3 regions of the Arthrobacter sp. B3I9 genome follow, and region 1 is predicted to be linked to each of the others. Evidence: riboswitches for the same ligand, from Rfam matches in the RefSeq annotation. Region 1 holds a riboswitch; each other region holds the start of a gene.
What was found. Region 1 has a riboswitch for thiamine pyrophosphate ahead of QFZ65_RS09130 (bifunctional hydroxymethylpyrimidine kinase/phosphomethylpyrimidine kinase). Riboswitches for the same ligand answer to the same signal wherever they lie in the genome.

Region 1 (3,748 bases):
CGTGCGCAGTGGGAAGGCATCGAGAGCCAGTCGACGTCGACCAAGATCCTCGCTCCCGAGCTGCTTTACGGCGAACCTGACCTGACCATCAAGGTGGTCCGCGATGTCTTCAACGAGGACTTTTCCAAGCTGATCGTCTCCGGCGAGGAAGCCTGGGACACCATCGAGGCCTACGTCACCTACGTGGCCCCGGACCTGGTGGGCCGGCTGGAAAAGTGGACAAAGGACACGGACATCTTCGCCGCCTGGCGCATCGACGAGCAGATCCACAAGGCGCTGGACCGCAAGGTCTTCCTGCCCTCCGGCGGCTCCCTGGTGATCGACCGCACCGAGGCCATGACCGTGGTGGACGTCAACACCGGCAAATTCACTGGCAGCGGCGGCAACCTCGAGGAAACCGTCACCAAGAACAACCTGGAAGCGGCCGAGGAAGTCGTCCGGCAGCTCCGGCTCCGCGACATCGGCGGCATCATCGTCATCGACTTCATCGACATGGTGCTGGAATCCAACCGCGACCTCGTGCTGCGCCGCATGGTGGAATGCCTCGGCCGCGACCGGACCAAGCACCAGGTGGCCGAAGTGACCTCGCTGGGGCTCGTGCAGATGACGCGCAAGCGGATGGGTACCGGGCTTCTCGAAGTCTTCGGCGAGCAGTGCGAAGTCTGTGCCGGCCGCGGCATTGTCACGCACGACGAGCCGGTGGAACACCGCCGCGCCAACGTGGTCGCTGCCGAGCACTACGTGCCCCGCACCGAGACCCAGCCGCCTGTCCGGACCGAGCGCAAGGGCCGCCGCCGCGGCAAGGGCGGCCAGGGCGGACCGGAGATAGCGCCGTCCGCACCGGCGGCTTTCCACCCGGAGCCCACGGAGGCCGAGCGTCACGCGAAGGCGGAAGCGACCCGTGCAGCCCTCGCCAACATTGCGGCGGCAGCCCACGCGGCCCACCTGCACGAGGGGGAAGCTGCTTCGCACGAGGCTGAGGCCAGGAAGGCAGAGACCCGCCAGTCCGCCGCCGAGTCCGCCCGGCAGCTGGCCGCAGCGGAAGAAGCAGCCGGACGTCCCGCTGCAGTGCTCACCTTTGGCGGCGAGCAGGTGGTGTTGCCGTACGTGGAGCATGCCGATGAGTCGGCGGCACCTGCGCTCACCCTTGACCTGCTGACCGAGGCTTTCGCCCACCTGGGCGACAGCGAGGAAAGCAAGCCTGCAGCCGAGCAGGTGCCGGCAACGGAGGCACCGGCCCAGGCGCCGGCGCGCGAGCAGGCACCGGCCCCGGCTCAGGCCCAGGCACCGGCACGGGCAGACGCCGAGTCCGGAACCTCACGCGGGCGGCGTGTCCGCCGGAACCGGAGCGCCAGCCGCGCCCAGGGTGCCGCCAACGAGACATCCGTTGAACAGCGCCAGGCTGCCCCGTCCGGGGCAGCAGCCGGGTCCCTGCACGAGGCCAAGGTTCCCGCAACGTCCCCGGACACGGCGGCGGTCAAGCCGGCCCCGGCGAACGAGCCGATCATTCTCGGCGTCGGCGTGCCGGCGTCGGAGCTGTAGCCCGCAGCTATAAGGGGAAGTTATCGCCCGGGAGACCGGTGGAACAACTGAGCGTGGCCGCGGGTGCGGTCCGGACACGGCGTCGTAATCGGCCGAAGTCCGGGCCGCACCCGCTGTTTGTTAAGTGGGGCGGTTAGGCTGGAGGACTGACACGGGGTGCCGCGCATCGAGCCGGCTGAGATCCAGACCCGTTGAACCTGTCCGGTTAGCACCGGCGAAGGGATGTCTATCGTGGCAACAGCTGTCTTTCCATCCGCATTTCTGCCGTCCCGGAATGCCGCCGTCCCGAATCCTGCCGTCCCGAACCCGGCCGGGCCCGCGATCCCGCGGGTACTGGCTATCGCCGGTTCGGATCCCTCCGGCGGCGCGGGGATCCAGGCCGACCTGAAAAGCATCGCGGCGCACGGCGGCTACGGCATGGCGGCGATCACCGCCCTCACCGCGCAGAACACGCGGGGTGTCACGGCGGTCCATATTCCGCCTGCCGACTTCCTGGCCGCCCAGCTGGACGCCGTGAGCGCGGACATCAGCATCGACGCCGTCAAGATCGGCATGCTGGGTGACGCGGCCGTGATCGACGCCGTCCGCCGGTGGCTGGAACAGGCCCGCCCCGGCGTCGTCGTCCTGGACCCGGTGATGGTGGCCACCAGCGGTGACCGGCTGCTGGCCGAAGCTGCAGAGACCGCCCTGCATACCCTGCTGCCCCTCGCGGACCTCATCACGCCCAACCTTGCCGAGCTGGCCCTGCTGCTCCGGGAACCCGTCGCGGCCGACTGGTCCGAGGCCCTGGACCAGGGCAAACGCCTCGCCGCCCTGAGCGGGACCACCGTTCTGGTGAAGGGCGGGCACCTCGACAGCGCTGGCGGGAACAACCCTGACGACGGCGAACCCGGACACGACGACGGCGGCTGCCCGGATGCCCTTGTCAACACCGGGGGACTGCTGGGCCGGGAAACCGTCGTGGTGCCGGGCAGGCGGGTGCCCACCAGCAACAGCCACGGGACCGGATGCTCGCTCTCCTCCGCGCTGGCGACGGTGCAGGCACGGGTGGGGGACTGGGAAGCGGCGCTGCGTGAGGTGAAGCCCTGGCTTGAAGGGGCGCTGCGCAGCTCGAACCGCCTGGACGTCGGCACCGGCAACGGTCCCGTCCACCACTTCCACCACGTCCAGCACCTGACCGCAAGCCACGGCCAGGACGGTACCCAGATGGCCGAGGGGGAGTTTGTCAGCGCCCTCTGGGCCGGCGCGGCGGAGTACCTCGAGGAGATCTATGGCCTGGGCTTCATCCAGGGCCTCGCCGACGGCACTTTGCCGGAGAAGGATTTCGCCTACTATCTGGCCCAGGACGCCCTCTACCTCAACGGCTACTCGCGGGTGCTGGCCCGCGCGGCAGCCCTCGCACCGTCCGAGGCTGAACAGCTTCTTCTGGGCACGCTCCGCACAGCAGTGCCTGGAGGTTGAATCCGAGCTGCACCGGAGCTGGCTCAGCACCCGGCCCGGCGATATGGCCCTGGGACCGGTGACAAAGTCCTACGTCGACCACCTGCTGGCCGCCTCGGTGTCCGGCAGCTACGGGGTGCTGGTCGCCGCCGCCCTGCCGTGCTTCTGGCTCTACGCCGAGGTCGGAGCGGCCCTTTACGCGCAGTTCCTGGCCGCCGGAGCCGCGGAAGATCACCCCTACGCGGACTGGCTGCGGACCTACGCTGACGAGGGCTTCGCCGCCGCCACCCGGCAGGCTATCGAGATCGCGGATCTGGCAGCACGCCGCGCCTCGGCCGGCGAACGTGGCGCCATGGCTTTGTCCTTCCGGCAGTCCGCACGCTACGAAGTCGATTTCTTCGACGCGCCGAGGCTCCACGCCTGAGCCGCGAGGCGCCGGCCAGCCTGTACGATAGTGGGGCACGGTTCCGGAAGTCGTTGCAGAAGGAATGCGCTGTCCTGGCTAAGAGAAGTCATGGCGGAGTGAAGTCCATCACGCATGGCCGTCCGGAGCCAGCCTCGTTTGCGGCCGAAGGCAAAATTAGCGTAGTCTAGATCTTCGGTGCTTACGCCAACACTTGGGTTATGACCTTGAGGACGTTCCATCCGATATTCGGATGCGGATGACCACGGGATAGCTCATGGGTTCCCCCGGGGGACCCGCCGGCGTTGAGGCACAGCGTGAGCCAGCCAAGAATCTTGGACGAGGTTCCGCACGCAAATCTAG
Region 2 (3,748 bases), 1.4 Mb from region 1:
AGGCCGTGGTGCAGCAGGCCGCAGGCGCCGGGTTTCCCGACGACGGCGACGACGAGGCACGCCGCCGCCGGTAGGTCCGGGTGCCGGCTAGACGATGTCCTGGGTCTTGGCAAAACGGGTGATGGCGCGCTGGGTGCCGCGGTTGGCGAAGACCTGGATGACGGCACTGACCGACGCCGAGATCAGCGCGAAGGTCAGGGCCGAGCGCAGGGTGGTGGGGACGTCGTCGTCGTGGCCTTTGGGGGGCTTGTTGCCGGTTGACTTCTCCCAGACGGTGTCGACCAGCTTGGTGCCCGCGAACCCGGCGAGCAGGCTGATGCCGGTGCCGAGCAGCTTGATGAAGATGTTCATTCGTCGTACTCCTTCAGGAATGGGACAAGGCTTCTCCTAGCCTAGCGTCCCTGTCCCGGACGGAATGGCCGTCCGCCGCGGCGCCGCCGAGCAGCTGCAGTCCGGCGGCCGGCCTCAGGCCGATTGGGTGTCTCGCCGGAGAAGGACCGCCGTGATGTCGTCGAGCAGGACGCGCTTTCCCCGCCGGTCGCAAAGTTCCCTGACGGCCGCGGCCGGATCGACGTCCCCCCGGAGGTCAGCGATCGCGGCGGCGAGCCGGCCCAGATCGCCGCCGTGCAGGTCCAGGAGACCGTCCGTCGGAACCAGGATGGCGTCCCCGGGGTCCAGCGTAAAGGTCTGCGTGTCCCAATTCGGGCCGGGGACCAGTCCCAGAGGCGGACCGGTGGGGGAGAGGCGCTCGATGGTGTTGTCGGCACGCAGGATATAGCTCAGTCCCTGGCCGGCATCCGCGTAGCGGCCCACACCGGTCACCGGGTCGATTGCCGCGTGGAAGACCGTGGCGTAGGACCCAAGCCGTGCCAGCGTCTCATCGAGGTTTTCCGCTACATCCTCAAAGATGCGGGACGGGTCGGCATGCCAGCCGGTGCGCGCGAAGGCGGCCCCGACCGTTCCGGCGACAAGTCCCGGCCCAATGCCCTTGCCCATGGCGTCGCCGACGGTGACCCGGAATAGCCCGGACGGCGTGGTGCCGAGGTCGTAGAAGTCTCCGCTGAGCCCGAATGCCGGGTAGAAGCAGGTGCCCAGCGAGTACCCTGCAGGAGCAAGGGGGGTGGCTGGCAGCAGGGCGCGTTGGACGCGGGCGCCGTTGTCGATGTCCCATGAGAGGTTCATCTCCCGCTGGATGATCGCGGTCAGGTCCTCGAGAATCTTTTGCTGTTCTGCACTGAACGTCCTGGGCGACTGGTCGATGATGCAGAACACTCCGACATGGGTTCCGCCAGGCCCGGTAAGGGGGCAACCAGCGTAGAACTGGATGTGGGGATAGCCCGTCACGAACGGACTCTGCTTGAAACGTTCGTCGGTAAGGGCGTTTTCGACGATCATCGTTTTCGGGGACTTAATCGTCTCCGTGCAGAAGGTTCCGGGACGTTCCGACTCGCGGGAGAGGGGACCAACGAACGATTTCAGGTACTGCCGGTTCTCGCCGAGAAGGCAAATACTGGCCCCGCTGACGCCAAAGAGCCCTTGGGCCAGCCGCGTGATCCGGTCAAAGCGTTCCTCTGGAGGGGTGTCCAAAAGGCGCGTTCTGGACACGTCTTCCAACCGTGCCCACTCCGGGGCTTCAACCCCATCGAATTGAGGTTGAGTTCGGTCGCCCGTGGTCGTCATAAGTCCTTCGCATCTGAACGGTCAGGCCGTCTTTGGGTCACACAGTGTCATTCAGCGCTCGACCATACCCACACTCAAATAACAAAGGCCGGCGCCGACCAGCAGTACGCCGGTCAGGGCTACCCTACCGCCGATCGGGGCCCCGCCGGCGCACCACTCCGCTCTGTGACCAGGGCGGCTTTGAACAAGCGTCCAACCCCCCCCCGGCGCCCCGGGCGTTGGAACGGCCACCCGCAGGCAACCCGGCCGTCCGGGTGTAAACTGACAGCGCCCATAAGGGTGATCTTAAATACGACAGGGGAGCGCCGCCGTCGGCCAACTGGAGGAATCCAGGGACCATCGGTGGGCGCTGAGAGTGCGGACAGCCGCAGACCCTCGAACCTGATCCGGTTAGTACCGGCGCAAGGGAGTCGAGCTTCTCAGAGTGCCCGGCGGAGCGGCGGAAGCCGCGACCGGCCGAGTACCCTCCCCTCCTGTTCCTCAGGAGGACGACATGACTGGCATTTCTACCCATCAAGGCATCACCCGGCGCAACTACAACTGGCGCGTCGTGGACATTGTGGTGGCCGCACTGATCGCCGTGGCCGGCGGCGTCATCTTCTGGGCCTGGTCCCAGGGCGCAAACCTGATTTCGGCTCCGGTCAACGCGCTGTACCCGCCGCTGACCGGCCTCTATGCGGGCGGCTGGATGATCCCCGCCGTCCTGGGCATGCTCATTGTCCGCAAGCCGGGGGCCGCCCTCTTCTGCGAGGCCGTTGCCGCAACCGGTGAGCTGATCATGGGATCCCAGTACGGAACGACCGTGCTGATCTCGGGCGTCCTGCAGGGACTCGGCGCGGAACTGGTGTTTGCCGCCCTGGTCTACAGGAAGTTCAATCTGCCCGCGTCCCTGCTGGCCGGTGCCGGTGCCGGGCTCTTCTGCGGACTCAACGATTCCTTCCTGCCCTGGGGCTGGAACATCGCCTATGCCGGCGGGGACAAGCTTGCCTACATCATCTTCACGGCCATCTCCGGTGCGGTCATCGCCGGCGGGCTTTCCTGGCTCGCCACCCGCGGCCTGGCGAAGACCGGGGTGCTGAGCTCGTTCGCCTCCCGCAAGGCCGCCACGGAGCCCGTGTTCTCCTGAAGACGGCAATGCTCCTGACGGGACCAGTGAGGACGGCTCGCGGATTATGACCTTCACCAGCCACGTCCGGCCGGCCCGGGTCGCCGCCCGGGGCTGGGGCTGGCGGCACGCGGGCCGGTCCCGGCCTGCTGTTAACGCCCTGGACCTCGACATCAACCCCGGGGAACGCGTGCTGCTGCTGGGGCCCTCGGGCTCGGGCAAGTCGACGCTGCTCCACGCCCTCGCGGGGGTCCTCGGCGACAATTCCGGCGGGGCCGCCGGTGACACTTCCGCGGGGGCCGCCGGGGCCGCCGTGGACGATGCGGACGAAACCGGCATCCTGCACATCGACGGTGCCGCGCCCCGGGCGCAGCGGGGCCGGTCCGGGCTGGTGCAGCAGGACCCCGAGACCCAGGTGGTGCTTTCCAGGCTCGGCGATGACGTCGCGTTCGGCGCGGAAAACCTGTCGGTGCCCCCGGCGGAGATCTGGCCCCGGGTCCGGGAAGCGCTCGACGACGTCGGGCTCGGCGGGCTGCCGCTGGACCATCCGACGTCGGCCCTGTCCGGCGGCCAGAAGCAGCGCCTGGCCTTGGCCGGGATCCTGGCAATGCGGCCAGGTCTTATCCTGCTGGACGAACCCACTGCCAACCTCGACCCCGCGGGTGTCCTGGAAGTCCGGGACGCGGTGGGCCGCTGCCTGGAGAAGACTGGAGCCACGCTTGTGGTGGTGGAGCACCGGGTGGCGGTGTGGAAGGACACAGTGGACCGGATAGTGGTCCTCCAGCCCGGCTCCGCGACCGAACCCGCCGTACTGATTGACGGTCCGCCCGACCGGGTGCTCGCGCAGGCCCGGGACATGCTCACCGCAGCGGGCGTCTGGGTCCCGGGCTACGTGCCGCAGACCCGCGCACGGCCGGCCAGGGCCGTTCACGGCTCGCTTGGTTCGCCCGCGCTGGGTACGCC
Region 3 (3,748 bases), 470 kb from region 1:
AACGGCCCGGGCAGCTCCAGCGTGGTGCGCAGCGCGGTGAGCGCCAGGGCGAGCTGGTTCTCCTGCCGGTGGATGCTGGGGGTCAGGCGATGATGGGACACGAAAATCAGGTTAGCCCGAAATGCGCTATTAGTCTTGGATCATGAGCACATCACCGGCTGATCCTGCCCGCTACAACAGCTTTGTGGGGGATCTGCTGGGCGTGCTGGCCTATGGCGAGCTCTCCGCCTTCGAACGCCTCTCTTCCGACGCCCGCTACGCGCCCACCCTGCATGAGCGCGCCGTGCTGGGCAGGATCGCCGTGATCGAATTCCAGCATTACGAACAGGTCAGCGCACGGCTGGATGACATGGGCAGGGATCCGGAGGTGGCCATGCTGCCCTTCCAGCCTTCCGTGGACCACTTCCATCAGCGCACCCGTCCGGCCGACTGGTTTGAGGCGCTCATGAAGGCGTACGTGATCGACACGGTCTCCGCCGACTTCTACCGCGCCGTCGCCGGCTACGTCGACACGCCGACCCGGGAGCTGGCTGAACGGATCCAGGCCGACAAGGAGGTCACGTCCCTGCTGCGGGACCGGCTGACGGCGGCCCTTGCGGATGACCCCAGGCTGGCTTCGCGGCTTGCCCTGTGGGCGAGGCGGCTGCTGGGGGAGGTCCTGGCGCAGGCCCGGCGGGTCAGCTTTGAGCACGCGTTCCTCAGCGGACTGGCCGGACTGGACGGGGAGCCGTTCCGTGAGCTGGTCAGGGAACTGACGGCCCAGCTCGCGGCCAGTCACTCACTCCGGATGACGCAGCTGGGGCTGGCCGGGTAACGGCCCCGCCAGAGGCCGGCCTGCGGCCTGCCTGCATCCGCCGGCGTCCGCCGGTCGGCGTCAGACGTCCGCGGGTTTTAGACGTCCGCGGCGTCGAGGGCCGCGAGCAGGGCACGGGCGGCGGCCTCGGGATCATCGGCCTCGGTGATGGCGCGGACCACCACGATGCGGCGGGCACCTGCCTGCACCACCTGCTCCACGTTTCCCAGGTCGATGCCGCCGATGGCGAACCAGGGCACCACGCCGTCCACCTTGCCGATGCTGGCCTCCTCCGCGCGGCGGATCGCGTCCGCGGCGTACCGGACCAGCTCCAGCCCGACGGCGGCGCGCCCCGGCTTGGTGGGCGTGGCCCAGAGGGGTCCGACGCAGAAGTAGTCCAGCCCGCTGCGGCCCGGGGAAGCGGCGATGGCGGCGTCGACCTGTTCGGGGCTATGGGTGGAGAGACCGATGACGGCCTCCTTGCCGAGGAAGCCCCTCGCGGCGGGCAGCGTGATGTCCTTTTGTCCGATGTGGAACACCGGCGCGCCGGACAGGGCGGCCAGGTCCGCCCGGTCGTTGACCGCCCAGAGCCGGCCGTGCCGGTGCGCGGCCTGGTGCAGGACCTCGAGCAGCTCAAGTTCCTCGGCGGCCTCCAAGGACTTGTCCCGCAGCTGGATGATGTCGACGCCGCCGGCGAAAGCGGCATTGATGAAGGCCTCGAAGTCGCCGCGGTCCTTGCGGGCATCGGTGCACAGATACAGGCGGGCGGTGGTGTGGACGTCGTTCCGGCTCATGCCACAAGCCTAGTTCCTCTAGACTGGGCCCATACCGCGGGAGCCCGTTGCTGCACCGTGCGCCATTGGCGCCCGGCGCCCCAGGGCTGAGAGGGCATCAGAGCCGACCGCTTGACCTGATCCGGTTAGTACCGGCGTAGGGAAGGATTCCGTCATCGGCACTACAGCCGGACTGAAAGATGCCAGCGCCGCCGCTGAAGACGCGCAAATGGGGCAGTATTACGACGTTGCCGTGATCGGCGGAGGCTTGGTCGGGCACGGCATCGCCTGGGAGCTGCGCCGCTCGGGCCGCACAGTGGCCCTGATCGACGACGCCCCCGGCACCGGGGCCAGCTGGGCCGCGGCCGGCATGCTTGCCCCGGTGAGTGAACTCCACTACCAGGAGGAGGGCCTGCTGGAGCTGATGCTCGAGTCCTCCCGGCTCTGGCCCGGCTTCGCCGCGCAGCTCCAGCCCACCACGCAGCTCCAGCCCGTGGCCGGGGAAGCCGGGGATCCCGGAACCGGTTACCTCACGACGCCGACCCTCGCGGTCGGCGCCGACGCGGCTGACCGGCAGGCGCTAGCGGACCTCCGGACCGTACAGCGGGCCTGTGGCCTCACGGTGGAGCCGCTGACGGTGCGTGAAGCCCGCGCCCGCGAACCCCTGCTGAGCCCTGGCATCTCCTGTGCTTTCGACATTCCCGCCGACCACCAGGTGGACCCCCGCCTCCTGCTGGCCCGGATCGCGGCGCTGCTGGCTGCCGACGGCGGAAGCCACGCCCTGCGGCGCCGCGCCACAGGGCTGCTCTGGCAGGACGGACGGGTCGGCGGCGTTCGCCTGGCCGGCGGAGGTGAGCTCCTCGCCGGGGAGACGATCGTGGCCAACGGCCTGGGTGCTGCCGGGCTGGGCGGGCTCCCGCCCGGGCTGCGGCTGCCGCTGCGCCCGGTCCACGGCGACATCCTTCGGCTCCGGGTGCCGGTCCGGCTGCGGCCGCTGCTGGGCTCCACCGTGCGCGGGCTGGTCCGCGGGGTGCCGGTGTACATTGTGCCGCGGCAGGACGGCACGGTGGTGATCGGGGCCACCCAGCGCGAAGACGGCCCGGGGGAGCGGACCGCGACCGGCCCGGGTGCAGTCTCTGCCGGCGGCGTCTATCAGTTGCTGCGCGATGCGCAGCAACTGCTGCCTGCCGTCGCGGAGCTGGAACTGCTGGAAGCCACCGCCCGGTCGCGGCCCGCCACCCCGGACAACGCCCCCTTGCTGGGCCGCGTTCCGGACCGGGCCTCGGGCGGCGCGGGCGACGTTGCGGGACTCACCATCGCCACCGGCTTCTTCCGGCACGGGATCCTGCTGACGCCCGTGGCCGCGCGGATCTGCCGGCAGCTGCTGGACGGCCGGGCGGACGCCCGCTGGAGCCGTTTCCGGCCGGACAGGTTCTCCGCCCAGAACCCAAACCCGCAGCAGCCCGGGGCCCACACAGACACTAGAAAGGACACACCATGAACATCAAACTCAACGGCGTGGAGCACACAGTCCCCGACGGCGCCTCCGTCAGCACCCTGGTCACCCAGGTCACCGGGCGGACGCTGGCCCCGAACGGGCAGTCCGCGGACGGCGGAAGGCTGGGCATCGCCGTCGCCCGCAACGCAGGGGTGGTGCCCCGCAGCCAGTGGCACGGCACGGCGCTCGCCGACGGGGACGACATCGAGCTGGTTACGGCAGTACAGGGAGGCTGAAAAGCATGGAAGAAACAACACTCACCGCAGCTCCGGGTGCGTCCACCGGAACCGATGACCCGTTCGTCGTCGACGGCGTGCAGCTTGGGTCACGGCTGATCATGGGGACCGGCGGGGCTCCGAGCCTCCACGGCCTCGGGGCGGCCCTCCTGGCGTCAGGCACCGAACTGACCACCGTGGCCATGCGGCGCTATTCACCTGCGGAGACGGGATCCCTGTTCCAGCTGCTGGTTGAGAGCAATATCCGCGTGCTGCCCAACACGGCGGGCTGTTTCACCGCCCGGGACGCCGTGCTGACCGCCGAACTGGCCCGCGAAGCCCTCGAAACGGACTGGGTGAAGCTGGAGGTCATTGCCGACGAGCAGACCCTCCTGCCGGACGCCGTGGAACTCGTGGATGCAACCGAGCAGCTCGTGGCACGCGGCTTCAAGGTGTTCGCCTACACCAA

Region 2: another riboswitch for thiamine pyrophosphate. It lies ahead of QFZ65_RS02715 (ECF transporter S component); the one in region 1 lies ahead of QFZ65_RS09130 (bifunctional hydroxymethylpyrimidine kinase/phosphomethylpyrimidine kinase).
Region 3: another riboswitch for thiamine pyrophosphate. It lies ahead of thiO (glycine oxidase ThiO); the one in region 1 lies ahead of QFZ65_RS09130 (bifunctional hydroxymethylpyrimidine kinase/phosphomethylpyrimidine kinase).

Annotation. Positions count from the first base shown of each region.
Region 1 covers NZ_JAUSYO010000001.1:1,946,013-1,949,760, forward strand. The annotation lists gene QFZ65_RS09125 (Rne/Rng family ribonuclease) at 1-1,542, shown strand, start outside; TPP riboswitch at 1,685-1,782, shown strand; partial or broken gene QFZ65_RS09130 (bifunctional hydroxymethylpyrimidine kinase/phosphomethylpyrimidine kinase) at 1,765-3,406, shown strand.
Region 2 covers NZ_JAUSYO010000001.1:559,120-562,867, forward strand. The annotation lists partial or broken gene mnhG (monovalent cation/H(+) antiporter subunit G) at 1-74, shown strand, start outside; gene QFZ65_RS02705 (DUF4235 domain-containing protein) at 88-351, opposite strand; gene QFZ65_RS02710 (GAF domain-containing SpoIIE family protein phosphatase) at 466-1,587, opposite strand; TPP riboswitch at 1,967-2,106, shown strand; gene QFZ65_RS02715 (ECF transporter S component) at 2,174-2,806, shown strand; gene QFZ65_RS02720 (ABC transporter ATP-binding protein) at 2,853-3,748, shown strand, end outside.
Region 3 covers NZ_JAUSYO010000001.1:1,474,355-1,478,102, forward strand. The annotation lists gene QFZ65_RS07015 (RNB domain-containing ribonuclease) at 1-101, opposite strand, end outside; gene QFZ65_RS07020 (ferritin-like fold-containing protein) at 143-814, shown strand; gene thiE (thiamine phosphate synthase) at 892-1,587, opposite strand; TPP riboswitch at 1,614-1,747, shown strand; gene thiO (glycine oxidase ThiO) at 1,796-3,067, shown strand; gene thiS (sulfur carrier protein ThiS) at 3,064-3,300, shown strand; gene QFZ65_RS07040 (thiazole synthase) at 3,306-3,748, shown strand, end outside.